4 regions of the Cytobacillus sp. FSL R7-0680 genome follow, and region 1 is predicted to be linked to each of the others. Evidence: riboswitches for the same ligand, from Rfam matches in the RefSeq annotation. Region 1 holds a riboswitch; each other region holds the start of a gene.
The links. Region 1 has a riboswitch for S-adenosylmethionine ahead of MKY26_RS01530 (PLP-dependent aspartate aminotransferase family protein). Riboswitches for the same ligand answer to the same signal wherever they lie in the genome.

Region 1 (7,483 bases):
CAATAAAGGCTTTGACGATTTCTCCTCTTAATGCATCTGGTTTTCCAATGACTCCAGCTTCTGCTACAGCAGGATGTTCAATGAGCTTACTTTCAACCTCAAAAGGTCCGATTCTCTCCCCGGAAGAATTGATCATATCATCACTCCTACCTTGGAAGAATATATATCCATCTTCATCTTGAACAGCTAGATCTCCTGATACATACCAACCTTCAAAAGGAAAATATGACTGGTATTTCTCCTCATTCTTCCATACTTCTTTCATGATTCCTGGCCATGGTGCTTTAATTGCTAAGTGACCAATCGACCCTCTTGATTGTTCGACACCATCATCATCGAGGATAGCGATGCTTATACCAGGAAATGGTCGACCCATTGATCCGGGTTTAATTACTTCTGAAGGTAAATTGACAATTAATTGTGCCCCTGTTTCAGTCATCCACCATGTATCATGAATTCTTTTCCCTAACGTTTCTTGTCCCCAATAAATGACCTCAGGATTTAACGGCTCACCAACACTTAATAAATGTCTTAAGTTGGATAAATCATAATCATTTGGTAGGTCATTTCCTTCTGCCATTAACATTCTGTATGCTGTCGGTGCACTATACCATACAGATACTCCAGTTGTTTCTAATGTATGATACCAACCCTTTGCATCAAAGCGGCCACCATTAACAACAATTGTCGCTCTATTTAACCAAGGTGTGAAAATGCCATACACAGTTCCCGTAACCCAACCTGGATGTGCGGTACACCAATACACATCATCATCTTTTAAATCGAGTACCCATTTCCCTGTTTGATATTGATGAACCATCGCTCTATGAGCATGAATAATTCCTTTTGGCTTTCCTGTTGAACCGCTCGTATAGTGGATGTTTAAACCATGCTCGAGATCAACCCACGTCGTGATATCTTCTTCTTTTACTGTTTTCTCTAATTCTTTGATGAGTGAAATTTCTTTTTCACCTAATAATTGTACGTCATCAGCATCAGTAAGAAATATCTTCTCTAAACAAGGCAGTTCGTTCTTTGGTACCCTGTTAAGTAAGTCAGTATCCGTAATCAAAAATCTCCCATCACAATCAGAGATTCTATCTTTTACTGCTTCCTCCATAAATGCTTCAAAAAGAGGACCCGCAATTGCGCCGAGTTTAATGGTGGCAATCATTGTAAAATAACAATCGGGATGTTTAGGTAGAAAAATAAAAACGAAATCACCTTTTTTCACCCCTTGGTTTCTTAAAACGGTGGCGATATGATCCGTTTTTTCTTTAATCTCTGCGAATGTGTATGTCTCTTCATATGAACCATTCACATAATGCAACCCTATTTTGTTTCCATAACCGTCAACCACATGTTTATCAATACATTCATGAGCCATATTGACTAGACCTGATTGGCTCCAGCTAAACTGTTGTTTAACCTCATCCCATGAAATATTTTGACATGCCTCTTCATAGTTTGTTAAGTTGTAATCTCCTTCAATGGGGGCAAGCTGTTGCCGCTCTATCACTGTCATAATTCATTAGCTCCTTTATCTTTAGATTGCTTTCGAATGAGATAAATCTAATAATTGCAAAATCTCATCTTTTAGTGCAGCAAGATCTTTATCTCCTCTTGATCTTGGTTTTGATTTTTCAATTTTTATTTCTTGATATAATTCTCCCGGCTGTCCCCTAAGAATAATAATGCGATCGGCTAAATATAATGCTTCATCAATATCGTGCGTTACTAAGAGGATAGTTGATTGATAGGTTTGCCAGAGATTCAGTAATAAATCTTGTAATTGCATTTTTGTAAAAGCATCTAATGCACTAAACGGTTCATCTAAAAGTAATATTTCTGGTGAGGTAACGAGGGCTCTGGCAATGGCCACCCTTTGCGCCATCCCGCCAGATAAATCTTTCGGGTAATGGTTTTCAAACCCTTCTAGCCCAACGGCTTTAATATATTGCGCTATTTTACTTTGAACTTTTTTTTGTAGACCGAATCCGATATTGTCATAAACTTTTAACCAAGGCATCAATCTAGGTTCTTGGAAAATCATCCCGATTTTCTTATGAACATCATGGACAGTTTCGCCATCTATTACAACCTGGCCATCATATTGTTTATCCAAGCCGGATAATACACGTAAGAGCGTACTTTTACCGCAACCACTTGTTCCTAAGATTCCAATGACTTCACCTTTTTCTACCTTTAAGTCAATATTTTTGAATCCCGTTGTTCCATTTGAAAAAGTTCTAGACACTCGCTCAATTGATAACAATCTTGCCACCTCCTACTTCTTGACGATCGTATCTTGCCAATGCAATGTTTTTGTCTCTAACCCTTTTAAAATGGCATCTGTTATTTTTCCTAATATGGCAAATAAGACGATACTAGAAATAATTAATTCCGGTGCATAAGTGTTTTGGCCATAAACAAGCAAGTAGCCAATACCTGTAGAAGCTCCCATTAATTCAGCTGCAACAACAAACATCCAACCAAGTCCCAATCCGCTTCTCAGCCCTACTAAAAAAGATGGCAAAGCTGCTGGTAAGATAATCTTACAAATTAATTGCCATGAGCTAAAATGATAGATTTTCCCCACTTCAATTAGTTTACGGTCAATTCCTTGAATGCCTGAAACGATATTTAGATAAACTGGGAAGAAAACACCGACAGCGATTAAAACCACCTTGGAAGGTTCCCCAATTCCCATCCAAAGAATAAATAATGGCACCCATGCCAATGAAGGTATGGAACGAAAAGCTTGGATCAGGGGATCTAATAAACTTTCAACTGTTGAAAAGTAGCCAACAGCGGCGCCGATAATTAAAGCTGCAGCAGTGCCAAATAAGAAACCAAGCACAAGGCGATATAATGTAATGCTCGTATGTGTCCATAAACTTCCATCTGTCGTCATTGTCATAAGTGATTGCAAAATGATTGATGGAGCCGGGAGTAAATGAGGAGGGAACACACCGATCCGACTCAAGTACTCCCATGCAAGAATAAGTAAGATTGGCACGATACTTCCAAGTAATACCCTTTGAATACTAGGGTTAATTTTTCTATGCTTCTCCTTACCCTCATTTACTTTGGGGATCGCTATGACTTCCTTCATATTCATTCTCCTTTACCAACCCTATTGAATGACCTCTGTTGAGAAATCTGGGTTTATTAATTCATCAACCACTTTACCTACGTCATCACTCTTAATAATGCCTTCTTCTTTTAAAACCTCACCAGCAGCATTTAATGCTTCTATTTGCACTTCACCAGGTATTGGTTCATTAAAGTCATTTCTCTCTAATTCTTTTTTCGCTACCTCTAGGGTGATTTGTGCTTCTTCTGCCAGTATCTCTGCCGCTTCTTCAGGATTTTCTAATACCCATGTACGAGCTTTTTCATAAAGCTCAATTACTTTTTTCACTTGTTCAGGATACTTCTCAGCAAATTCGCTTCTCACATTTAATGTGCCATAAGTGTTAAAATCGATATTTCGATAAATAAATTCTGTGTCTGCTTCAAGTTCTAATTTAGCCATATGGGGATCTAAACCAGCCCAAGCGTCTACTTGCCCTGTTGTTAATGCCGTTCCACCGTCAGCATGTTGCAAGTTAACGATTTCAACATCCGCTGATGTTAATCCGGCTTCATTTAATGAGCGCAGTAAAAAGATATATGGATCTGTTCCAATCGTTGCTGCTACTTTCTTTCCCTTCAAGTCTTCAACTGATTTGATAGCTGATTCTTTCGGTGCAACTAATGCCGTCCATTCTGGTTTTGAGTATATATAGACTGATTCAATTGGAGCACCATTTGCTTTTGCAATTAATGCCGCTGCACCTGCAGTTGAGCCAAAATCAACACTGCTACTATTAAGAAACTCAAGTGCCTTATTACTTCCTTGACTGAGGACAAACTCAACATCAATATCATCTTCGGCAAACGCTTCTTCTGCCCAGCCGAATTTCTTTAAAACTACACTTGTTGGAGAATAATAGGCATAGTCTAAAACAATTTTTTCTGGTTTTCCTTCGTCATTACTATCATCAGTGCTTGCCTCACTATCTCCGCAAGCACTAATGAATCCAATTGATAAAACGACAATTAAAAATACGAACCATTTTTTCATCGATGACTCTCCTCAATCTCGGTTTTAAATTTCACAAGCAAAGGTTACAATAGAACCTCTTAATCTCTGTGCCTCTTTATATGTGCAGCGATTTTGTACCACTTCAAGTCCGGCTTCTTTTGCTATTTCAACTGCTTTTGGTGAAATGACACCTTCTTGTAGCCAGAAAACTTTCGGTTGGATTTCTACTGCCTCTTTCGCCACTTCTATCGCAGCTTCAGGGCTTCTAAATACTTGCACAATATCAATGGTAAAAGGAATGGATTTTAAATTTGGATATGCCTGTTCACCTAATACTTCTGTTTCTCTTGGATTAACTGGCACGATTTGATAACCTAATCTTTGCATTTTTCTTGCTAAACGGTAACTTGGTCTAGCAGGATTTCCACTTAATCCAACAACAGCTATCCTTTTTGCTCTTTGCAGTTCTTTGCCATCCACATCTTCTTTTAATGAGGATGATTGTAATGCCCATCGAATAACACCTTCATCATTTACTGCTGTTTCTCCTTTTTGTTCTCCCTTCGAAGAAATACCAGTCGCTTCATAGAAGGCTTGATCTAAGTCATTGGTTAAATCTCTAACCGATTCAATCCCAACTGATAAACGTATGAGTTCCTCACTTACACCGCTTTTAATTAAATCTTCTGCACTTAACTGTTGATGTGTGGTTGAAGCCGGATGAATAATGAGTGACTTCGCATCACCTACATTGGCTACATGAGACCACAATGCAATTGTATCTATCACTTTTTTACCCGCATCTCGGCCACCTTTAATACCGAAGTTCACAATGGAACCGAAGCCAGTGTTTAAATATTTCTTCGCGAGTTCATGCGCTGGATGCTCTGCTAAACCTGGATATGCGACCCAATCGACAGCTGGATGAGCGTTTAAGAAATGGGCTATCTTCGCTGCATTTTCCGTATGTTTCTCTATACGTAAATGGAGTGTTTCCAATCCTTGGAGTAAAAGAAATGCACTATGTGGGCTTAAAGATGACCCAAAATCGCGCAGCAACTGAACACGAAGTTTTGTACTAAAAGCGAGTGTACCAAACTCATTCGCATAAACAATACCGTTATAACTTGGATCTGGCTGAGTAAAACCAGGAAACTTATCATGATTCCAATTAAATCGTCCGCCATCAACTACAAGTCCGCCAATTGTTGTTCCATGACCACCAATCCATTTTGTTGCCGAATGAATGACAATATCTGCTCCCCATTGGATTGGTTTGCAAAGATAAGGTGAAGCGAAAGTATTATCAATAATAAGGGGAATATCATTATCATGAGCAATATTTGCAACTGCCTCTACATCTAGGACATGAAGACTTGGGTTCCCAATAATCTCTCCATATAAAGCCTTAGTTTTTGGCGTAATCGCTTTACGGTAATTCTCAGGGTCAGATCCATCAACAAAATGAACTTTAATCCCATATTTCGGAAGTGTTATGGCAAAAAGATTATATGTTCCACCATAAAGGTTCGACGCTGCAACAATCTCATCACCCGCTTGGGCAATATTCATAATTGAAAGAGCTATAGCTGCCATTCCAGATGAAGTCGCTACTGCCGCTACCCCATCTTCTAATAAAGCAATACGTTTTTCTAATACATCTACCGTTGGATTACCGATTCGTGAATAGATATTTCCCGTCTCATCTAATGAAAATAGGCTTTGCGCATGGTCTGTATTATGAAAAACATATGAACTTGTTTGATAAATAGGAACTGCACGAGATCCCGTTGTCGGGTCTGGTGATTGACCTCCATGTAATAAAATCGTCTCATCATCATAAGTGTTAAATTGATTCGTCATTATATACTCTCCTCTACTTTTTAGTCGGATGATTAAAATAAATAACCCCCTCTTCATAAGAAGAGGGGGTTGCCTCATCTTATCTTCCAGACATTTACTGCCTGCAGGATTTAGCACCTTTTCAAGCAATTGCTTGAAGGTTGCCGGACTTCATAGGGCCTGATCCCTCCGTCACTCTCGATAAGAAATATTTTATTTTTTAAAGCGTTAATACTTTAATTACAAATAGAATTATATCCAAAAAATGATTTGTCGTCAATATGAAATCTGAATATATTTTATATTCCAATAAAATATTAGCTCTATCACATAAAAAGCCCTTCTACCTAGAAGAGGCAGAAGGGCTTTGAATTAACGAGCTCACCTTCTCCTTATCTTTGGATAATATCCTCTGAAATTAGCACCATACAAAAGATTGCTGGTTGCCGAGGCTTCTCTGGGTCAGTCCCTCCGCCTCTCTGGATAAGAAGTTCATATTTATTTGTTTAACATCATATACCCTTTTATAGGGAATCGTCAATAACATTTTGAAAATTTATTTATTTTCATCCTGGATAAGCGTCAAAAAATGATACAGTATCTTAGCTGTTAACCCCCATATCACATGACCTTTATAAGTATAAAAAATTTCTTGCATCCTCCGCGTTTGCCATTTATATTTTTCCCCATTAGGAATGAGATGATAGGGAAAGCTACTATTAGGCTCTGGCTTCATCTCAATATAATGAATAGATGGTCCCTCTTTCAAAAAATAAGCAAGTGGTACTGTGAAAATTTGATCCACTTCCTCTGGATTTAGCTTAAGATCACTGATGCTCTCTATTGTGCCTACAAACGGATAAATCACTGTATCATAAGGTGTCACTACATAATCAAGTTCTGAAAAAACAGAGACTTCTCCAATTGGGATACCTAACTCTTCACTGGTCTCCCTTTTTGCCGTCTCTATTAAATCCACATCGTCTTGATCCATTTTCCCCCCAGGAAAGCAAATTTCCCCTGGCTGTCTTCTCATAGATAAAGACCGTACTTCAAACAAAATATGTATTTCTCTATCTTTTTCTATTAGGGGAAGAAGAACAGCGAATTTAACCAATCTGGAGCTACCCAATATATCTGATTGACGATGCTGTATCTCTGATCTTATTTCTTCCAAATCCATGTTAATTACCTCCAAACCACACGACTTAAATCTTTATTTCACTTTCTGCAATCTATCAATCATCCCCATTGTGCAGACATTTAAATCTAAGCCTATTAGCTTCTTATCCTCTGCACTAAGTTCAACATCGTGCGCTGTTAATAAATAATGTTTTACTTGTTCCAACAATTCCGATTGTATGGCTTCTTGCATTTTTATTATGTCATTTCCTTGGAGAAAAACGTCATCTGCAACTGAAGTAAATATAGGTAACCAATAACGAATTTGAGTAAAAACATCCTTTGGTTCAGGGCCCTCACCATAATGCCCAAAAAAGATATGTTGTGGTTGAAGTGATTCGATTTTTTCAACAGAAGATAACATCGCCT
Region 2 (7,483 bases), 2.2 Mb from region 1:
TTCTTTTCAGAGGCAAAATAAGTGGTTTCACCATCTTCAAAATAATAGAATGGTTTGATTCCAAAAGGATCTCTCGCTCCAAAAACTTCTTGCTTTTCTTTATCCCAAATAACGAAGGAAAACATACCTCTCAGCTTTTCTGCCGCCTTCTCCTTGTAATAACTGTACAAAGCAATAATCACTTCAGTATCCGAATTAGTTTCAAAAGTTAGTCCTTTATTGATTAATTCCTCACGTAGTTCAACATAGTTATAAACTTCTCCATTAAAAATAATCCAGTATTTACCATTGTCATAAGTCAGTGGTTGATGACCACTTTCAATGTCTATAATACTTAATCGACGGAAGCCAAATTGGATATGGTCTGCACGATAATATCCTGAATCATCTGGTCCACGATGAGTAATAATGTTATTCATATTCTCAAATTGCTTATCTGCTTCTTGTACTTTTTGTGCTTGATCATGTATACAACCAATAAAACCACACATTATGTACGTCACCTACTTTTTATTTCATCTAGTTTGTATTTTTTCCCATACCTTGTATAGACGATAAGTTATTTTAAAAAGTTTCACCTTTCGAAAAAAAAATGGAATGATTTATGCTAGGCAGTATGTTCATGTTTACTTCTTCATATACTTAAGGATGTTTATTCTTTACCCTCAATTTAAGACGAAAAGATGACAATTATTTTAATTTTATATGAAATCGTTTCCTTAAGGGTTTTTGTCCATTATTAGGGGGCTTAAAATATTATATTTATTTGCTACTGTAATATCTAAAAAAACGACTTTTACTCTTCTATCTTTGGCTATTCCACTTCTTGATGTACGAGCTAATCGCTTTGGCTCAATTGTACGTTTATTAAAATTTAACGATAGCCCCTTTTCCACATAAAAAAACTGTAGAAAACTCATTAAAGGAGTTTTCTACAGCCATAATTTTCTAATTTATTTTAAAGCTTCCTTACGCAATTCTTCCGCTTTATCTGTGCGCTCCCAAGGTAAATCAATATCTGTACGACCAAAATGTCCATAAGCGGCTGTTTGCTTGTAAATCGGACGGCGTAAATCAAGCATTTTGATAATGCCAGCAGGACGGAGGTCAAAATTGTTTCTAACAACTTCAACTAAAACATCCTCAGATACTACTCCAGTTCCAAATGTATCAATACTGATGGATACCGGCTGAGCAACACCAATTGCATATGCTAATTGTACTTCCGCTTTGTCAGCTAGTCCAGCAGCAACGATATTCTTTGCCACATAGCGAGCTGCGTAAGCAGCTGAACGGTCAACTTTCGTTGCATCCTTACCAGAGAATGCACCACCACCGTGACGTGCATAACCGCCGTATGTGTCAACGATAATTTTTCTACCAGTTAAGCCAGCATCACCTTGAGGTCCACCAATAACGAAGCGACCTGTTGGGTTGATGAAGTATTTTGTGTTTTCATCAATTAATTCAGTAGGAACAACTGGGTTAATTACATGCTCTTTTAAATTGCGTTGAATTTGCTCTAAACTAATTTCTGGATGGTGCTGCGTAGAGATAACAATTGTATCAATACGTACAGGTTTGTTGTTTTCATCATATTCTACTGTTACTTGTGTTTTACCATCTGGGCGAAGGTAAGGTAAGATTTCCTCTTTTCTTACTTCAGCTAAACGGCGAGAAAGTTTATGAGCTAATGAAATAGGTAATGGCATAAGCTCTTTTGTTTCATTACATGCAAAGCCAAACATTAAACCTTGATCTCCAGCACCAATGGCTTCAATTTCTGCATCAGTCATCTGTCCTTCACGCGCTTCTAATGCTTGGTCTACACCCATAGCAATATCAGCTGACTGTTCATCAATAGAAGTTAATACAGCACATGTTTCAGAGTCAAAGCCATATTTTGCACGTGTATAACCAATTTCCTTAATGGTTTCACGAACGATTTTTGGAATATCTACATATGTGGATGTAGTGATTTCTCCTGCAACCAATACAAGACCTGTAGTAACAGACGTTTCCGCAGCAACCCTCGCATTTGGGTCCTGTGATAAAATAGCATCTAATATTGCATCAGATATTTGGTCACTGATCTTATCCGGATGACCTTCAGTTACTGATTCAGAAGTAAACAATCTACGTTTTGTTGACATCTGACTTCCTCCTTATTTATCGAATCAATAAGACTTTATTATAGTCTTTATTTTTGATACGGAACTCATTCCCTTATTTGAATCTTCATTATTTATGGGCCAATGTTTATCTCATACCCTTAATAACCTATGCGCTAACTTGGAATATTGAGAATAAAATGGTTGGTCTTTTTCCCATACATAAATAGTACATTCCAAAAGCCGCTCCTCGTATTCGCCAACATCATGTTAAAAAGCATGAAAAAAAACCTCTTCTCTGATTTAGTGAAAAGGTTGAAGCAAAATGATTCGCGCCTTTCACTCTTATCGTTCAAGGATAGTGAGTAATAAATCCTTGCATCAGGTTAGCACCTTTGCTCATGAAAATGTAGTTGGCAGGTTGCTGGGTTTCATAGGGCCTGTCCCTCCACCAGCTCGGGATAAGAGAGTATCCGTTCAAGGATTCATCATAACTTACACATGGAATATAGTCAAATGTTTTTCATTAACAATTCAATGTAAAAATTGTCATATCCGACTCTATAAACTTTAGTTTTGATAACGGATAATTTTAGTTAAGATCATACCGTTCTTTTTCCTTAATATATATAAAAATTACATTAAATTTGCTGATTATCCTTTTTAAATTTGCAAAAGCTATTTATAATGAATACTGCCTGTATTTGTGACAATTTCATTAATTATATAAAAATGATTTATATAGTATAGACTGAATGAATAAATGTGTTATACTATTTTTGAAGAAATAATCACAAATAGCGACTGAGATGCATATCTCTTAAATAATATTATATAAAGGAAGGTATTCATCAGATGAATTCTGTATCGATAACTGAGTTAAATGATTTACTAAAAGGCGAAAACATCCAAGTTCAATTATCTGTGCCGCAACTAGTTGAAAAAGTATTAAACAGAAACGAAGGTGTTCTTACATCTACCGGTGCAATTCGCGCGACAACAGGTAAGTATACAGGTCGTTCACCTAAAGACAAATATACTGTTGAAGAAGCAAGCTCTAAAGATAAAATTGACTGGGGAAGTGTGAACCAACCAATTTCTGAAGCAGTCTTCAATAACTTATACAACAAGGTGATTGCTTTCTTAAAAGAGAAAGAAGAAGTTTTCGTATTCAAAGGATTTGCTGGTGCGGATAAAAAACACCGTATGCCAATCCAAGTAATTAATGAATATGCTTGGCATAACCTTTTTGCACACCAATTGTTTATTCGTCCTACAGAAGAAGATTTATTAGATCACGAATCTGAATTTACAGTTATTTCAGCACCTAATTTCAAAGCAGACCCAGCAGTTGACGGTACAGCTTCAGAAACTTTTATCATCGTTTCATTCGAACGCCGTATTGTACTTATTGGTGGTACTGAGTATGCTGGTGAGATGAAAAAATCTATTTTCTCTGTTATGAACTACATGCTTCCTGAAAATGGAATTCTCCCTATGCACTGTTCAGCCAATGTTGGCCGCGAAGGTGATGTTGCTTTATTCTTTGGCCTTTCCGGAACTGGTAAAACAACATTATCAGCTGATCCCAACCGTCGTTTAATCGGTGATGATGAGCATGGCTGGTCTCCAAATGGAGTATTCAACATTGAAGGTGGCTGCTATGCGAAGTGTATCGACCTTACACGTGAAAAAGAACCACAAATTTTCGATGCCATCCGTTTTGGCGCTGTACTTGAGAATGTTGTATTAGACAAAGAAACACGCGTAGCAGATTATGCGGACAATACGCTAACGGAAAACACGCGTGCGGCTTACCAATTACAAGCAATTGACAATATTGTTGACCCGAGTATTGCAGGTCACCCGAATACTATTATCTTCTTAACAGCTGATGCTTCTGGTGTATTACCTCCAATCTCTAAATTGAATAAAGAACAAGCAATGTATCACTTCCTAAGTGGATACACTTCTAAGCTGGCTGGTACTGAGCGTGGTATTACTTCACCACAAGCGACTTTCTCCACTTGTTTTGGATCACCATTCTTACCATTACCAGCTCAACAGTATGCAGAAATGCTTGGTAAAAAAATTGACGAGCATAACGCGAAAGTATTCCTAGTAAACACTGGTTGGACTGGTGGAGAATATGGTGTAGGAAGCCGTATGAAGCTTGCTTATACACGAGCAATGGTTGAAGCTGCTCTAGAAGGCGAACTAAATTCTGTTGAGACAGTAACTGACCAAGTATTCGGTTTAGAAATTCCTCAACATGTAACTGGTGTTCCAGATGAAGTACTATTGCCTAACAAAACTTGGCCAGACCAAGATGCATATAATGTAAAAGCAAAAGAACTTGCTAATGAATTCCGTGAAAACTTCAAGAAATTCGGTAATATCTCTAGTGAAATCGCTGAAAAAGGCGGTCCTATCGCTTAATTAAAAAAACCTTCGAGCATCCGACTCGAAGGTTTTTTGTTTCAATAATTTCACTTCACTCATCACTCACTGTTTATTTTTGAGGGTCAAAATACCGGTTCAACCGGCTTCGATTTCTAATAAGTGCGATTAACTTAAGTCAATCGATTAGCTAATCTCACCAAGTTGCAATCGACGGCTTGTTTCATATAGCCACCACTCACTATCTTTCCTATGTATCCAATATTCGCCCTTTATGAGTCTACAAATTAGCTGCTAACTTAAGAAACGATGATCTTTTGTTGATGGACACCGATAAATAAATACTTATATTCATGCAAAGTTTCAATAGACATTTGTATACAAAATAAGCCCAACACTGCAAAAGCAGTCGGGCCAATTTTTAATTTGTAGTTTTTAGCGAAATCAGTTGATAAAAGATTTTCGTACAATCATTTTCCATTTCTAACTTTTGGATGCTTCCCATTCCACTGATTTCACCGTCTCTTGTTTTCTTTACTTCAAGTGGAATATTTAGTGGGTAGAGGCGGTATCCTTCTTTTGTTAATGTAAAAAGGTTTTCATTTAGCCTCTCTTCTCTTCCTTTCGTAACGATCATTGTATTTAATTCTAAAGGCATACCCATAATTGTTTTGCTCCTTGTTCATCGAGTTTTATATTACTATTGTATCTTACAATCTCTATACAATAAAGCTTATTGTTCTTTCATCCACCGCCCAAGATCACGGACAATTTGTCTATTAATAGCTGGCGGAAAATAATGCGTATATTCTTTGAAATACCATGTATCTACAGGTTTACCTAACTCTTTTAATCGCTTCTCTAAGCGGAAGGCATGCTCGACAGAAACATTATGATCTAAGACACCATGAATAATTAATACATTTGCTTGCAGTTGATTAAGTTCATATAATGGTGTGCGATATTCATATCTTTCTGGGTATTTATGAGGCGTTCCACCGATGACTCGTTTCATCATTTTACGCAAGTCCACTCTTTCTTCATATGTGAGGAACATATCGCTAACACCACCCCACGTAACAACTGAAGCCGCTTTAGGCATATGTAAGGCTGTTAATAACGCCATTACACCTCCTCTAGAAAACCCAAAGACATGTACCCTTTTAACCCGAGGGTGTTCTGCTAAAAGTTGAAAAGCTGAAAAAGCGTCATAACGATCATCACCTGCAAAATCTTCATTTCCCTCCCCTCCTTGATTGCCCTGATAAAAAGGCGCAAATACAATGAAACCTTGGAGGGCAAACTGTACAATCCGACTAGGGCGCACTTTACCGACGTTCTTAATCCCACCTCTTAAATATAGAAAACCTTCTGATACGTTTTTATTTTCTGGTTCAGCTAATAGACCTTTGATTTTTAGATCATTAGATAAGTATGTAATGATTGATAATTTCACTTGAGGATGCGGAGATGGAAACCGCCATTTATCGATTATCAATGCTTTTCCCTCCTTTACATATAGTAAAAATTTCACATGGGCAATCACACAAATTTGTCACCCTCATAAGATAGTTTAGATGCAAAAATCTAAGAAACATTGAATGAGGAGGTTCTCAAATGAAAAAATGGCTTAAATGGAGCTTCATGCTTCTCTGTATTTCTGTTCTACTCATTCCTCTTGCAGCTTGTGGAAAAGAGGATGTGACAAAAATACGTATCGGTGAGGTCACAAGATCTCTTTTTTATGCTCCCCAATATGTTGCAATTGAAAAAGGTTTTTTTAAAGAGGAAGGTTTGGATGTTACGTTAACCACCACTGCCGGCGGCGATAAAACGATGACTGCGCTATTATCCGATAGTATTGATATTGCTCTTGTTGGCTCTGAAACATCCATTTATGTTCAGGCGCAAGGAGCAAATGATCCTGTCATAAATTTTGCCCAACTGACGCAAACAGATGGCACCTTCCTTGTTGCAAGGGAAGATATCCAAGATTTCACTTGGGATATGGTAAAGAAGAGTACCTTCCTCGGGCAAAGAAAAGGTGGCATGCCGCAAATGGCTGGTGAGTATACGTTAAAAAAACATGATATTGATCCACATGCTGACTTAGAGCTAATTCAAAATATTGATTTTGCCAATATCGCTCCTGCCTTTTCATCTGGTACTGGTGAGTTTGTACAATTATTCGAACCGACTGCGAGTGTGTTTGAAAAAGAAGGCATTGGACATATCGTCGCTTCCTTCGGTGAAGAATCTGGCCATCTTCCTTATACAGCATATATGACAAAGGATAGCTTCATCAATGGTAACGAAGAAACAGTAGAGAAATTTACACGTGCCATCTATAAAGCGCAACAATGGGTAGATGAACATTCAGCAGAAGAAACAGCTAAAATCATTACAAAATACTTTGATAATACAGATTTAGAAATTTTAACCATGTCAATTGATCGTTATAAAAGTCAAGGGTCCTTTGCGACCGATCCTATTTTAGAAAAAGAAGAATGGGAGAACTTGCAAAATATTATGGATGAAGCAGGTGAACTGCCTGCTCGAGTGGATTATGAAACTCTTGTCAACACATCCATTGCTGAGAAAGTGATTAAAGAATAGTACTATGTGGAGCGGATAGAATGATTCTGTTCGCTCAACCATCCAGAAAAAAAAAGAGGAGACTGCAAGATGACATTCTTAAAAGTGCAAGATATTCATCATACTTACTTTACGAAATCAAATGCAGTGACGGCTCTCTCTAATATCTCACTTCAAGTGAATGAAGGAGAATTCATTTCATTTTTAGGACCGAGCGGATGTGGCAAAACAACCTTGTTATCTATCATTGCTGGTCTTTTCCAACCAACGGAGGGCCGTGTAGAATTAGAAGGAAAACAAGTAGCTACATTGAAAAGTGAAATTGGATATATGTTGCAACAAGATTATCTATTCCCTTGGAAAACCATTGAGGAAAA
Region 3 (7,483 bases), 3.3 Mb from region 1:
GAAACAACGCGTCCAGAGTATACTTTGCGTTGGTTACGTTCACTCATTGTGCGAACCTCCTCTCAATATCACTTGCTAAAACCAATTTCTCTTTCACGGATAACAGTTTTCATACGAGCAATTGCTTTACGCACTTCACGGATGCGAGCTGTGTTTTCCAGTTGTCCAGTCGCCAATTGAAAGCGTAGATTAAAAAGCTCTTCTTTTAATGATTTAACTTTTTGTTCTATTTCGGCAGTGGTAAGGTCACGAATTTCATTAGCTTTCATTTGATTCACCACCAATTTCTTCTCGTTTTACAAACTTACATTTAACTGGAAGTTTGTGTGCTGCAAGACGTAGAGCTTCACGAGCGATCTCTTCAGATACACCTGCAATTTCGAACATTACTTTACCAGGCTTAACAACTGCAACCCATCCTTCAGGAGCACCCTTACCAGAACCCATTCGGACTTCAAGAGGCTTAGCAGTGTATGGCTTATGCGGGAATATTTTAATCCAAACTTTACCGCCACGTTTCATGTAACGAGTCATTGCAATACGGGCAGATTCGATTTGACGGTTAGTGATCCAAGAAGCATCTTGAGCTTGTAGACCATATTCACCGAATGTTACTTCAGTACCACCTTTTGCTTGACCGCGCATTTTTCCACGGTGTACACGACGATATTTTACGCGTTTTGGCAATAGCATATTATTTGCCTCCTTCCCCATTATTCTTCTTTGTAGGAAGCACCTCTCCACGATAGATCCATACTTTTACGCCTAACTTACCGTAAGTCGTATCTGCTTCTGCTGTAGCATAATCAATGTCAGCACGAAGAGTATGAAGTGGTACAGTTCCTTCGCTATAAGATTCAGAACGAGCGATATCAGCACCGCCAAGACGTCCAGATACCATTGTTTTGATACCTTTAGCTCCTGCGCGCATAGCACGTTGAATAGTTTGTTTTTGAGCACGACGGAATGATACACGGTTTTCCAATTGACGAGCAATGTTTTCCGCTACTAATTTCGCGTCGATGTCAGCTTTTTTGATTTCAAGAATATTGATGTGAACACGTTTGCCAGTAAGTGCGTTAAGTGCTTTACGCAACGCCTCTACCTCAGTACCACCTTTACCGATAACCATTCCTGGTTTTGCAGTATGGACTGTGATATTTAAGCGATTAGCTGCACGTTCGATTTCTACTTTAGAAACAGATGCATCGCTTAAGCGTTTTGTGATGTACTCACGAACTTTCAGGTCTTCGTGTAAAAGATCAGCGTAGTCTTTACCTGCGTACCATTTTGACTCCCAATCACGGATGACACCGATACGCAAACCGACTGGATTTACTTTTTGACCCACAGATTATCCCTCCTTCTTTTCTGATACAACGATTGTGATGTGACTTGTGCGTTTGTTGATTGCGCTAGCACGACCTTGTGCGCGTGGACGGAAACGTTTTAAAGTTGGTCCTTCGTCAACAAATGCTTGCTCAACTACTAAATTATTAACATCCATTTCGTAGTTGTGCTCTGCGTTAGCTAGTGCAGATTTTAATACTTTTTCTACGATTGGAGAAGCAGCTTTTGGAGTTAAATTTAAAATCGCTACCGCTTCACCTACTTGCTTACCTCGAATTAAATCTACGACTAAACGAGCTTTACGAGGAGCAATACGAACTGTTCTTGCAACAGCTTTAGCTTGCATTATAATGCCCTCCTCTCATTAACGTCTTGTTTTCTTATCATCATTACCATGGCCTTTGTATGCACGTGTTGGAGCAAATTCTCCAAGCTTGTGGCCTACCATATCTTCAGTAACATAAACAGGCACATGTTTGCGACCATCATACACTGCGATAGTGTGTCCGATGAATTGTGGGAAGATCGTAGAACGGCGAGACCAAGTCTTCACTACTTGCTTGCCATCAGTTTCATTTAACTTTTCGATCTTTGTCATTAAATGTTCGTCAACAAAAGGTCCTTTTTTTAAGCTGCGACCCATGATTGAACCTCCCTTCGTGATTGTTCTACGGCCCGTCTTTGGAACCGTAGTTCAATCCCGTTATTTTTTACGACGACGTACGATAAATTTATCAGATTGATTGTTTTTCTTACGTGTTTTGTATCCAAGAGTTGGTTTACCCCAAGGAGACATAGGTGATTTACGACCGATAGGAGCTTTACCTTCACCACCACCGTGTGGGTGATCGTTAGGGTTCATAACAGATCCACGTACAGTTGGGCGTTTACCTAACCAACGAGAACGACCGGCTTTACCGATGTTAATCAATTCGTGTTGTTCGTTACCAACTTGACCTACAGTAGCGCGGCAAGTAGCAAGAATCATACGAACTTCACCAGAGTTTAAACGTACTAATACGTATTTACCTTCTTTACCAAGTACTTGTGCACTTGTTCCAGCAGAACGTACCAACTGTCCACCTTTACCAGGTTTAAGTTCGATGTTGTGGATTACAGTACCCACAGGAATGTTTGTAAGTGGTAATGCATTACCTACTTTGATATCTGCTTCAGGACCAGACATTACTTCTGCGCCTACTTTAAGAGTCTTAGGAGCTAGGATGTAACGCTTTTCTCCATCTACATAATTAATTAGTGCAATGTTAGCTGAGCGGTTTGGATCATACTCGACTGTAGCAACGCGACCTGGTATTCCATCTTTGTCACGTTTAAAGTCGATGATACGATATTGACGTTTATGACCGCCGCCTTGATGACGAACTGTCAACTTACCTTGGTTGTTACGGCCACCTTTGCGCTTTACTGGAGCAAGCAAAGATTTTTCTGGTTTGTCTGTAGTGATTTCTGCGAAATCAGATACCGTCATGCCGCGACGACCATTAGAGGTAGGTTTGTATTTTTTAATCGCCATTTCATTTCCCTCCTCTTCTTGTTAGAAATTAAGCTTCAAAGATTTCGATTTCTTTGCTGTCAGCAGTTAGTTTAACAATCGCTTTACGGCGTTTGTTTGTATAACCACCGAATTTACCCATGCGCTTGAATTTACCTTTGTAGTTCATGATGTTCACTTTTTCAACTTTTACATCAAAGATTTCTTGAACAGCATCTTTAACTTGAGTTTTATTAGCTCTTACATCAACTTCAAAAGTATATTTTTTGTCAGCCATGATGTCAGTAGAACGTTCAGTGATAACGGGGCGCTTAATGATATCGCGTGCATCCATTATGCAAGCACCTCCTCTACTTTTTCGACCGCTTGCTTAGTCATGATCAATTTATCATGATTTAAAACGTCTAATACGCTGATTCCGTTAGCAGTAACAACTGTTACTCCAGGGATGTTACGAGCAGATAATGCTACGTTTTCATCGATGTCTGCAGTTACGATTAATGCTTTAGAATCTACAGAAAGACCTTTAAGTAGACCTTTAAAGTCTTTTGTTTTTGGAGCTTCGAAAGATAGTGTTTCTAATACTAGAATGTTCTCTTCCGCAACTTTAGTAGATAACGCTGATTTGATAGCTAAGCGACGAACTTTTTTAGGTAATTTATAGCTATAGCTGCGTGGTACAGGACCAAATACAGTACCGCCTCCGCGCCATTGTGGTGAACGAATTGAACCTTGACGAGCACGACCTGTGCCTTTTTGACGCCATGGTTTACGTCCTCCGCCAGCTACTTCAGAACGAATTTTAGTTTTATGAGTTCCTTGACGTAGAGAAGCTCTTTGCATAATAACAGCTTCAAACATCACGTGGTTGTTTGGCTCGATACCAAAGATTGAGTCGTTCAGCTCAATATCGCCAACTTGTGAACCACTTTGGTTTAATAATGCAACTTTAGGCATTCTTACTTCCTCCTTTCCGGGTTATTACTTTGCTTTAACCGCACTTACTAGTTTTAGAAGCGCTTTTTTAGAGCCAGGTACATTACCTTTTACTAATAGAAGATTGCGTTCTGCATCTACTTTTACGATTTCAAGGTTTTGTACTGTGATTTGTTCTCCGCCCATGCGACCAGGTAATAGTTTACCTTTAAATACGCGGTTTGGAGCAACAGGACCCATTGAACCTGGGCGACGGTGGTAACGTGAACCGTGTGCCATTGGTCCGCGAGATTGTCCGTGGCGTTTAATTGCACCTTGGAAACCTTTACCTTTTGAAATTCCTGTTACATCAATTTTTTCACCTTCAGCGAAAATATCAACTTTGACTTCCTGACCAACTTCATACTCAGCTAAGTCAGCTCCGCGTAATTCGCGAACGAAGCGCTTAGGAGTAGTATCAGCTTTAGCAGCGTGTCCTTTTTCCGGTTTGTTTGAAAGCTTTTCGCGTTTATCTTCAAAACCGATTTGGATTGCTTCGTATCCATCAGTATCAACTGATTTCTTTTGAAGAACAACGTTTGGAGTAGCTTCAACCACTGTTACCGGGATAAGATCACCGTTTTCAGCAAATACTTGAGTCATACCAATCTTTCTTCCTAAGATTCCTTTGGTCATTTCAGTCACACCTCCTAGATTGTTTTAATGTATTAATTAAAGTTTAATTTCGATATCAACACCAGATGGTAAGTCTAAACGCATTAATGAATCGACTGTTTGTGGTGTTGGATTAATGATGTCGATTAAACGTTTGTGTGTACGCATTTCGAATTGCTCACGAGAATCTTTATATTTATGCACCGCACGAAGAATTGTGTAAACTGACTTTTCAGTTGGCAATGGGATTGGACCAGATACAGCCGCACCAGAGCGTTTTGCAGTTTCAACGATTTTTTCAGCAGATTGATCAAGAATTCTGTGATCATAAGCTTTTAAACGAATACGAATTTTTTGTTTTGCCATTATTTTCCCTCCTTTTCGCCTATTTTCATATAGACATTCTCCGTGAAAATTTCCCACACACTCGCCATGGCAAAGCGGCCGGGTGTGTCAGCAACCTTTCACTTCATCGCAGTCAAAGACCAACATTGTCTATTATACAGAAAAGACATAACAAATGCAACTATTGATTGCGTTTCTCTCTGTTCTGCACACTTTTAACATTATAACTGCTGTTAATAGTGTTTTCAAGTATATCTTCCTCTTTACATCATTTTCTAAAAAAACGCTTATTTAATTACTTATTTTTAAATTTTCTAAATTTTTATTTGACAAACATAGACTCATTCATGTAAATTTTAGTCAATAAAATATTTTTTATTTCTTATCATGAGAGGTTGAGGGATAGGCCCGATGACACCTCAGCAACCATCAATAGTGAACATTATTGAAAAGGTGCTAATTCCTACAAGCTATACGCTTGAAAGATGAGAAGATGACTATGATAATAATAGGCCTTCTTCTTGAGGGCCTTTTTTATTTTCTCTTTGGCTTCTCATCCATTGAATTCAACAAAATATGAATTGAAGGAGTGAGACCTTTGAACTTCCTTGAAAAAATGAAGAACCAAGTATTAATTGCTGACGGTGCGATAGGAACACTTCTTTATTCTTATGGTACGGATACATGTTTTGAAGAGTTAAACCTCTCAGCACCGGAACAAATTCAGCACATTCATCAAGCCTATCTCCATGCAGGTGCTGATTTAATTCAAACAAATTCCTATGCTGCGAATTATTTAAAATTGAAACGGTATGGCCTAGAGGATTCAGTCAAAGAGATTAATAGTGCGGCTGTAAAACTGGCACGATCTAGTATTCAACAGCACCAGGCATATGTGCTTGGCACAATTGGAGGTGTACGAGGATTAAACCCCCTCTCTATTCCTCTAGATGAAATTAAACGTAACTTTCGTGAACAGCTATACTGCTTATTGTTAGAAGGCGTAGATGGGCTCCTTCTTGAAACATATTATGATTTAGAAGAATTAGAAACGGTTCTCTCTATTGCCCGGAAAGAAACGGATATACCTATAATTGCCCAAGTGTCTTTACAAGAAATCGCTATATTACAAAATGGGACGTTAATTAATGACGCCTTAAAAAGGTTAGAAGCTAAAGGGGCAGATGTTGTCGGGGTAAACTGCCGTTTAGGTCCACATCATATGTTAGAGACACTCTCCTCCGTTGAATTACCTCAGCACGCGTTTCTCTCTGCATATCCTAACGCGAGTCTACCGGCCTATATCGATGGTACGATTCAATATAAGGAGAGTGAAGACTATTTTAGAAAATCAGCGAAGTCCTTCCTTAAGCAAGGTGTTCGACTGCTTGGTGGTTGCTGCGGAACGACACCTGGCCATATTAAAGCATTTGCAGACGAAGTTAGGCATGCTGTACCAATTATTGAAAAACAAGTAACAAATAAAAGGAAACCTAAAATAGAGAGAATTACAATCGAACGCACCAATACCCCGTTAGAGACACTTGTACAAGAAAAACGCACCATCATCGTCGAACTAGACCCACCTAAGAAGCTATCAACTGCTAAATTTTTTGAAGGTGCCAGAGCCTTAAAAGATGCTGGGGTTGATGCAATCACACTCGCAGATAACTCTCTTGCGACACCACGAATCGCAAATGAAGCCCTAGCACATATCATCCAAAAGGATACAAACGTTCGACCACTTGTCCACCTCTCCTGTAGAGATCGAAACTTAATCGGCTTACAATCACATCTCATGGGTCTTCATACATTGGGGTTGCATGATATTTTAGCCATTACAGGGGATCCGGCAAGAGTTGGTAATTTCCCAGGCGCTTCATCTGTGTTTGATTTATCTTCCTTTGAATTAATAGAAATGATTAAACAATTTAATGAAGGAATTTCCCCTTCAGGTTCTGAACTTGGTGAAAATGCCGTCTTTTCTGTCGGGGCAGCATTTAATCCTCATGTCAAATCCTTAGACAAAGCTGTTGCCCGACTTGAAAGGAAGATAAAAGCAGGCGCTGATTATTTCGTGTCACAGCCAGTGTTTTCAGTAACACAACTATTAGAGATTCATGAGGCAACAAAGCATCTGTCCGCACCTATTTTCATCGGAATGATGCCACTGATTAGCAGCAAAAATGCAGAGTATCTTCATAACGAAGTGCCTGGTATCAAGATTACTCAAACGACCCGCGACAGAATGGCTAAAGCGGTTAACCCTGTTCTAGCTGAGAAAGAAGGCTTATTAATTACAAAAGAGTTGATCGATGCAGCCTTAGAACTCTTTCAAGGCATCTACCTTGTTACCCCCTTCCTTAGATATCAACTTACAACCGAGCTGACCAATCATATTAGAAGAAAAGATCAACAGATGAAGGAGCATCATTATGTCAAAAGTAGCCATCACTAAACAAATGACGGAAAAGATTTTAATCATGGATGGAGCAATGGGTACCATGCTACAAGAAGCCCACCTAACTGCAGATGACTTTGGTGGTGAGGATTTAGAAGGTTGTAATGAACACCTCACACTTACGCGACCTGAATTGATTCAATCAATTCATGAAGCTTATCTTTCGGCAGGGGCAGATATAATTGAAACAAATACATTCGGAGCGACGCGTATCGTTTTGGAAG
Region 4 (7,483 bases), 220 kb from region 1:
TGGCTACAGCATTAATTATTATGGGAATTTCCTCGAATGTCCTGTTATCACTAGGTATGGTTGGTGCTTTATCCATTGTCCGTTTTCGTACACCAATTAAAGACCCTATGGATCTTGTTTATCTTTTTTGGGCGATTGTTGCCGGTATTCTTTGCGGAGCAGGCTTTATTCCATTAGTGATTATTGGCAGTTTAATGATCGGTCTCGTACTTGTATTGTTCGTTAACAAAATTACGATTCAGAACCCTTACTTACTCATTGTAAAATATGGGGGTGAAGATGTGGAATCTCAACTAGAATCGCTATTATCAAAGGTCACTAATAAACATATGATGAAATCCAAATCTATCATGAATGGTAATCAAGTAGAAATTACTTATGAAGTAAGAATGAAAAAAGAGCAATCTCAAGTGGTGAATAATGTAACGAACCTTAGCGGGGTAGAGTCGGCTGTAATGTTAAGCTATGACGGTAATTTTACAGCGTAAATGAACAGGAGAAAGGAATATGATTAAACGCAAATATGTCGTTCTCGTTTTTCTAATGTTGGCTGTTTTATTTGTTGGTATTCTATTCTTTCTACCTCATTTACTTCCAAAAGGGGAAGTAGTTGATCACTCTTATGTTTCAAAAGTATTCAATAAAAATAAAGTGACTCAAGTTGAGTTAACCCTAGCAGAAGATGATTGGGAAGATATACTAGAGAATCCGACGGAAGAAGAATATAAGATGGCAAATGTGACGATAAATGGAACTAAATTGAACCAAGTAGCTGTTCGGACAAAGGGGAATTCTTCCCTTTCTTCCGTTGCTAGAATGGAAGATTCTGATCGTTATAGCTTCAAAATAGACTTTGATTACTATACCGATCAAACTTTATATGGATTGAAAAAGTTGAATCTAAATAACCAATTTAGTGATGCTACGCAAATGCGAGAATATTTATCGTATCAATTAATGGAGAATATGGGATTACCCACACCTGCTTATTCTTATATGTATGTGACCATTAATGGTCAGGAATGGGGATTATATTTAGGTGTTGAACAAGTAGACGAAGTGATGCTTGGAAGATATTTTGAAAATCCATATGGATCATTGTACAAGCCAGATGGTACAAATAGTGACTTGAAATGGGTAAGTGATGATATTGATGATTACTCAGGTTTAAACTTGAAATCAGAGGAGCAAGATGAACAAGCGTTAATAGATATGTTAGATAGTATCAATAATGGTGGCAATTTAGAAAAAACTTTAGATGTGGATCAAGTATTACGATATTTTGCAGTAAATACGGCTGTCGTTAGCATGGATAGTTACCAAGGGCAAATGAAGCACAACTATTATTTATATGAAAATGATGGTAAGTTCTCAATCATTCCGTGGGACTATAATATGGCATTTGGCGGCTTTGGAGTAGGTATGGGTGGCGGAGGACGCATGAACGGAGATTCTTCAATCGCTGAAGAAAACCAAAACAAAAATCAAAATCAGGAACAACAAGGTCTAGCACCAGGAGAAGGTGGGCAAGGTGAGGATGAACAAGGTCAAGTTCACCAAGCTGAAATGGGGAACTTCGATGGTGGCATGGGAAATAGTAATTTAATGAGTGAAGATACGATTAATTTCAGTATTTCAGAACCTGTAGCTGGTACTTCTTTAGATGAGAGGCCTTTACTTAATGCTTTATTGGCAAATGATGAATTTAAAAAGCAATATGAAGCATACCTTGAAAAGATTGCCGAAGAATATATGACAAAAGAGTCTTACCAAAATACAACTACACAAATTAGTACATTGATTCTTCCTTATGTAGAACAGGATCCTACCAAGTTTTATACAACAGAAGAATTTCTACAAGCAGTGCAAGGTGATGAGAGTTTACCAGCATTTGCTGAGGCGAGATCAGAATCGATACTTGCTCAGCTTTCAGGTGAATTAGAAGTAGAATCACAAGCTTCTGAAGTCAATAACATGTTCCCTAGCCGAGCAGGTGGTGATGACCAGGAAGGTCAAGAAAGAGGAGAAGTATTCCAACCGCCAAACGGTAATGAAGGAAACATTGATGGTGAAATGCCTGAACATCCGCAAGGCAATGGAGACTTTCCGCAGGAAGGAGATTTTGAGACACCAGAAGGGTTTGAAGGTATGCCTGGTGGTGAGGGACGTGGACAAGAAGAGCAACCTAGTACAGTAAAGTTCAAAACGTCAGCAATCATCTTGTATGTGGGTCTAATCACAGCTTTATTAGGAACAATTTTTTTTATCTTCTTGTTTAAACGAAGAGGAAGATAAGTAAATGCATAAATAATCAAAATACTATTGACAATTAATTCAATACCCGATAAAATTTCCTTTATCAAAGCAACACATTAAATTTAATATGATTCTTATCGAGAGAGACTGAGGGACCAGGCCCGAAGATGTCCGGCAACCTCCTTTTAAAGGGAAGGTGCTAAATCCTGCAGAATGATTTCATTCTGAAAGATAAGGTTTAATAACAATCATTTGTTGAGCCTCTTTCAAAGTGAAAGAGGCTCATTTTATGTTGTAGAGGATTTAGGGAGGGTGAGGTAAATGATTGAAGTCAATCATTTAGTGAAAATTTATAAAAGCAAAAAGAAGCAAGTAATAGGGGTTGACAATGTATCCCTTTCTATTAAAGAAGGGGAAATATACGGGATTATTGGCTATAGTGGAGCAGGGAAAAGTTCTTTATTACGCTGTCTAAATTTATTGGAGAGACCGACATCTGGTGAAGTGAAAATTGATGGCGTTGATTTAACATCTTTAACAAGTAAAGAATTAAGAAAAGCAAGGCAGAAGATAGGTATGATTTTTCAGCATTTTTATTTAGCGAGTTCGAAGACAGTGTATGAGAATATTGCCTTTGCTTTAAAAGCGGCAGGTAAAAGCCCGAAAGAAATAGATATCAGGGTGAAAGAACTATTAGAATTAGTGGGTTTAGCAGATAAAATTCATCAGTATCCCACACAATTAAGTGGTGGTCAAAAGCAAAGGGTAGGAATAGCCAGAGCACTCGCTAATGATCCAAAGGTTTTACTTTGCGATGAAGCCACGTCAGCTCTAGACCCTAAAACAACAAAATCAATCCTGAACTTATTAAAATCAATTAATAAAAAGCTAGGATTAACCATCGTACTTATCACTCATGAGATGGAAGTAGTCAAAGAGATTTGTCATAGGTTAGCTGTTATGCAAGATGGAAAGGTCATAGAAGAGGGACCGGTGTATGATATATTTGCGAATCCAATTGAACCACTTACAAAGGATTTCATTCAGAGTGTTCTTCAATTTGACTTACCACAACAATTGGTTGAAAACAGGAAGGGAACAATCATTAAGATTCAATTTAAAGGTGCAATAGCAGAAGAATCTGTTGTTTCTGAACTGTTCCAAACATTCAAAGTAAAAGGAAATATTCTTCACGGCAAGATTGAATATATTCAAGAAGTACCTCTTGGTATTTTTATTATGGAGTTGACTGGCGAAATACCTGAAATAGAAAGAGCTATACAATATATTCAAGAAAGAACACAGAATTTGGAGGTAGTTGAACATGTTGCTTGAGTCCATTCAGGCGTTACTTCCTGAACTAAATACAGCTGTATTACAAACAATTTATATGGTCGCCATTTCTTTAGTTGCGGCACTTATACTAGGTCTTCCACTAGGTATCTTATTATTCGTTACAGACGAAGGATTGTTCTTAAAGAATAGATTTGTAAATGCTGTTACCGGTTGGATTGTCAATTTGATCCGCTCTATTCCTTATATTATTTTGTTAGTAGCTCTATTGCCGTTAACAAAATTAATTGCAGGTTCAACTATTGGTCCTACAGCGGCTTCTGTTTCATTATCTGTAGCAGCGATTCCGTTTTTTGCAAGATTGGTAGAAACATCCTTAAGAGAAATAGATAAAGGAGTCATTGAATCTGCAGTAGCAGTAGGCGCTTCCCCTTGGATGATAATTAAGGAAATTCTTGTCCCAGAAGCGAAACCTGGAATTGTTCAAGGTTTAACGATTACGACTATTAGTTTAATTGGTTATTCAGCAATGGCAGGTATTATTGGCGGCGGTGGTATTGGTGATTTAGCGATACGTTTCGGTTACTATCGCTATGATAATGTCATTATGATTACGACAGTAATTGTCCTCGTTGTATTGGTGCAAATCATTCAAATTGGTGGGGATAAATTAACTAAATATGTAGATAAGAGATAATAAATTCAAACGATAGATATAGTAAAGGGGATAGAGCCTTTACTATATCTATTTATCCTAATGATTGAGTATTAAAGAGAAGATGGAAACAGACGGGGAGGAAGGATTCTATGAGCACGATAACAGCTTCATCTAAGGAAGCGTATTTAGCTGAACAACTCGCTCGACCATTTATTAAGACGGCTCAACAAGAAGAATTATTTCATAAAGCTACGATATTAGCAGAAGGATTTAGTAAGAGGGCGCAAAAGATTGATGAAAATGCAGAATTCCCTTTTGAAAATTTTGAAGAATTAAAAAAATCAAATTACTTAAGTTTAACGATTCCGAAAGAATATGGTGGTAAAGAGATTTCCTTATATGAATATTTCTTAATACAAGAAAGGATTGCCCAAGGTGATGCGTCTACGGCTTTATGTATTGGTTGGCACTTAGGTGTTATCTATGATTTAAGGGTTAAACGGAAATGGAAGGAAGAACAGTTTGCCAAGTTATGTGAAATGGTTATCAAAGATAATAAATTGATTAACCGCTGTGCAACTGAGGTAGCAACTGGCAGTCCAACCCGTGGTGGACTACCAGCGACTACTGCGGTGAAAAAAGGAACACAATGGATCTTGAATGGAAGAAAATCTTTTGCTTCGATGGCACCAGGGTTAGATTTTTCTCTTATTACAGCAACGATAGAAGCTTCAGGAGAAATTGGTATATTCCTTGTACCTCATGAGAACCCTGGTTTAAAAGTGGAATCAAATTGGAATATGCTAGGGATGCGGGGCACGCGTAGTGACGATCTCGTGTTAGAGAATGTAATTGTAGAAGAAACAGCATTAGTCGAATTAGAAGGTGTTCATTTTTATGCGATTCCTAATGCATGGTTACTACATTCAGCTGCTTGTTTTATTGGCGTTGCTATTGCAGCTCGGAACTATGCCATTATTTTTGCTTCTGAATATCAACCTAATAGCCTGCCTGGTCCAATCAGTGAAGTACCAGAAGTGCAACGTAAAATTGGGGAAATGGAACTCGAGCTACTAAAAGCGCGAACAGCACTCTATTCTATAGCGGATCGTTGGGATAATGAACCGAATAAACGAGGAGAATTAGGAGCAGAACTTGGAGCCATCAAACATCTTGTCTCTAACAGTGCTAATAAAGTGGTCGATTGGGCAATGAGAATAGTTGGTGCACAAAGCTTGCAACAAAGAAATCCTTTGCAGCGTTATTACCGTGATGTGCGAGCTGCGCTCCATAATCCGCCTATGGATGATGTAGTAATCACAAATTTAGCAAAAAAAGCATTATCATTTCAAAATAACAATGATTAATAAAACTATTTAAATCACATGCCCCTCTTCATATTTGGAGAGGGTTATTATTTGTATAGGCATATAGATTAGCTCCAATTTTTATCATTTTCATCGTATATGGGCTTCAAAATATTTCGTTTTTCATAATTCTTTTTTTAAAGGCTTCTTTCCTTTTGAAAATGAATTATACTAGTAGATGTGAAAATGAAAAACGTAGAAAGTGGTGTACAGATTGAAAAAGTTTATTTCATCAATGACAATGGTTTCTTCCGTACAATGGGTCTTTTTTATTTTTGCCAATACTGTTGTCATTCCGATTTCCATTGCCAATGTATTTGAGCTATCTAGTGAAACGATGGCAATGATGATTAGAGCATCACTCATACTTACAGGTATTACTTGTATACTACAAGGATGGAAAGGTCATCGTTTCCCGATTATGGAAGGGCATTCAGGCTTATTATGGGGAATTATCCTTAATCTTGGGCTTTCAGCACAAGCGCTTAATATTGGATTAGAACGTATTGGTGGTGGGATTGTTACTGGTATTGTTTTAGCTAGTCTAGTGACCATTTTGCTGATTGCTTGTGGTGGTTTTTCATTATTGCAAGCCATCTTTAGTCCGATGGTAATGACTGTATATTTGTTTTTGCTTACTTTTCAATTAATGTTTATCTTTTTTGAAGGTATGTTAAAGATGACCTCGACTGGCGTCATTGATATAGGTATAAGTCTTTATTCTGTAGTACTCGCGCTGATTGTCGCTACATTAAAAATGAAGGGTAATCAACTTATTAGCAATTTTTCTATCTTAATTGGCCTTTTAGGGGGCTGGCTTGGTTATGTCCTATTGTTTGGTAATGATGGGGCGGGTATGACAACATCGGCACCTTTCCAACTTTTTCCATTAGGGGCTCCTAATCTTGAAATGGGAATTGTCGTAGTCACTTTTGTTGCCGTATTATTAAACTTAAGTAATACATTTGCTTCTATTAACGCTGCAGAAAAACTTCTACAAAGGAGAGCAGCAAAAAAAGAGTTTAAAGGCTCAATGCTGATTACTTCAATTTCTACCATTATTGGATCTGGTTTCGGACTTGTTCCCTATACACCATTTACATCAACGATTGGTTTCTTGCAAAGTACGAGAATTTATGAAAGAAAGCCATTCTTTATCGGTGGTGCTTTACTTACGATCATTGGTATTGTTCCAATTTTAGGCTCATTTCTTTCAATGTTGCCTGTTACAGTTGGAAACGCAGTCTTGTTTGTTGCCTATATGCAATTATTTGGTACTGCATTCAGTAGTTTAAATGGAAAGACGTTTAATTCCAATACGATATTTAGGTTAGCAGCACCTGTATTAATTGGTATTAGTATTATGAATATTTCACCTGCTATCTTTTCGGAATTACCTGTACTCATTCAACCATTTTTAGCAAATGGGTTAATAATGGGTGTTATTATCTCAATTATATTAGAAAAAGGAGTGAACTGGCTTAAATACGAAGATCAACCTATTAAAAGAGGAAAAGCAAGTTGATGTTTCCTTCTTTGGTATAAGACATATTCTTGCACGTTTCTTAACTAGGCAAATGAAAATAAAACACGTAAGATAGAATAGTAGCGAATCAAAAAAGGGGATTTTGTGATGGAAGGAATTACACTGAGTTCATTGCTAGATGTAATTGGGGAGTTATTTTCAGATGAAGTGTCAATTGTAGTTTCAAATACAACAGAGTATATTTACTATCGTCCAAGTAAACGTGTTGACTTGAAAATTCGGCCAGGGGATATTGTAAAAGAAGGAAGTATTGCTGACAAAGCGCTTAAGGCTGAACAAAAGGTGTCAGAGTTTATTAATAGGGATGTATTTGGTGTACCTTATCACGGGATGGCTGTTCCATTTAAAAATAATGGAAAAATT

Region 2: linked by a shared signal. The riboswitch ahead of metK (methionine adenosyltransferase) and the one ahead of MKY26_RS01530 (PLP-dependent aspartate aminotransferase family protein) in region 1 are both predicted to bind S-adenosylmethionine.
Region 3: linked by a shared signal. The riboswitch ahead of MKY26_RS18050 (bifunctional homocysteine S-methyltransferase/methylenetetrahydrofolate reductase) and the one ahead of MKY26_RS01530 (PLP-dependent aspartate aminotransferase family protein) in region 1 are both predicted to bind S-adenosylmethionine.
Region 4: linked by a shared signal. The riboswitch ahead of MKY26_RS00440 (methionine ABC transporter ATP-binding protein) and the one ahead of MKY26_RS01530 (PLP-dependent aspartate aminotransferase family protein) in region 1 are both predicted to bind S-adenosylmethionine.

The regions. Positions count from the first base shown of each region.
Region 1 is NZ_JBBPAO010000001.1:296,547-304,029, reverse strand. Features, by position in the region: gene acsA (acetate--CoA ligase) at 1-1,525, opposite strand, end outside; gene MKY26_RS01545 (ABC transporter ATP-binding protein) at 1,547-2,275, opposite strand; gene MKY26_RS01540 (ABC transporter permease) at 2,288-3,115, opposite strand; gene MKY26_RS01535 (aliphatic sulfonate ABC transporter substrate-binding protein) at 3,137-4,129, opposite strand; gene MKY26_RS01530 (PLP-dependent aspartate aminotransferase family protein) at 4,154-5,953, opposite strand; SAM riboswitch class I at 6,030-6,140, opposite strand; SAM riboswitch class I at 6,322-6,422, opposite strand; gene MKY26_RS01525 (NUDIX hydrolase) at 6,489-7,115, opposite strand; gene MKY26_RS01520 (MBL fold metallo-hydrolase) at 7,149-7,483, opposite strand, start outside.
Region 2 is NZ_JBBPAO010000001.1:2,486,899-2,494,381, forward strand. Features, by position in the region: gene asnB (asparagine synthase (glutamine-hydrolyzing)) at 1-491, opposite strand, end outside; gene metK (methionine adenosyltransferase) at 954-2,153, opposite strand; SAM riboswitch class I at 2,454-2,579, opposite strand; gene pckA (phosphoenolpyruvate carboxykinase (ATP)) at 2,967-4,550, shown strand; gene MKY26_RS12315 (DUF2584 domain-containing protein) at 4,933-5,175, opposite strand; gene MKY26_RS12320 (alpha/beta hydrolase family protein) at 5,245-6,009, opposite strand; gene MKY26_RS12325 (ABC transporter substrate-binding protein) at 6,129-7,127, shown strand; gene MKY26_RS12330 (ABC transporter ATP-binding protein) at 7,197-7,483, shown strand, end outside.
Region 3 is NZ_JBBPAO010000001.1:3,629,378-3,636,860, reverse strand. Features, by position in the region: gene rpsQ (30S ribosomal protein S17) at 1-47, opposite strand, end outside; gene rpmC (50S ribosomal protein L29) at 69-269, opposite strand; gene rplP (50S ribosomal protein L16) at 259-693, opposite strand; gene rpsC (30S ribosomal protein S3) at 695-1,351, opposite strand; gene rplV (50S ribosomal protein L22) at 1,355-1,696, opposite strand; gene rpsS (30S ribosomal protein S19) at 1,715-1,993, opposite strand; gene rplB (50S ribosomal protein L2) at 2,054-2,884, opposite strand; gene rplW (50S ribosomal protein L23) at 2,913-3,197, opposite strand; gene rplD (50S ribosomal protein L4) at 3,197-3,820, opposite strand; gene rplC (50S ribosomal protein L3) at 3,845-4,474, opposite strand; gene rpsJ (30S ribosomal protein S10) at 4,511-4,819, opposite strand; SAM riboswitch class I at 5,178-5,290, shown strand; gene MKY26_RS18050 (bifunctional homocysteine S-methyltransferase/methylenetetrahydrofolate reductase) at 5,397-7,256, shown strand; gene metH (methionine synthase) at 7,234-7,483, shown strand, end outside.
Region 4 is NZ_JBBPAO010000001.1:80,901-88,383, forward strand. Features, by position in the region: gene MKY26_RS00430 (DUF4956 domain-containing protein) at 1-488, shown strand, start outside; gene MKY26_RS00435 (CotH kinase family protein) at 508-2,295, shown strand; SAM riboswitch class I at 2,388-2,494, shown strand; gene MKY26_RS00440 (methionine ABC transporter ATP-binding protein) at 2,578-3,591, shown strand; gene MKY26_RS00445 (methionine ABC transporter permease) at 3,581-4,246, shown strand; gene MKY26_RS00450 (acyl-CoA dehydrogenase family protein) at 4,357-5,574, shown strand; gene MKY26_RS00455 (uracil/xanthine transporter) at 5,780-7,099, shown strand; gene MKY26_RS00460 (LytTR family DNA-binding domain-containing protein) at 7,208-7,483, shown strand, end outside.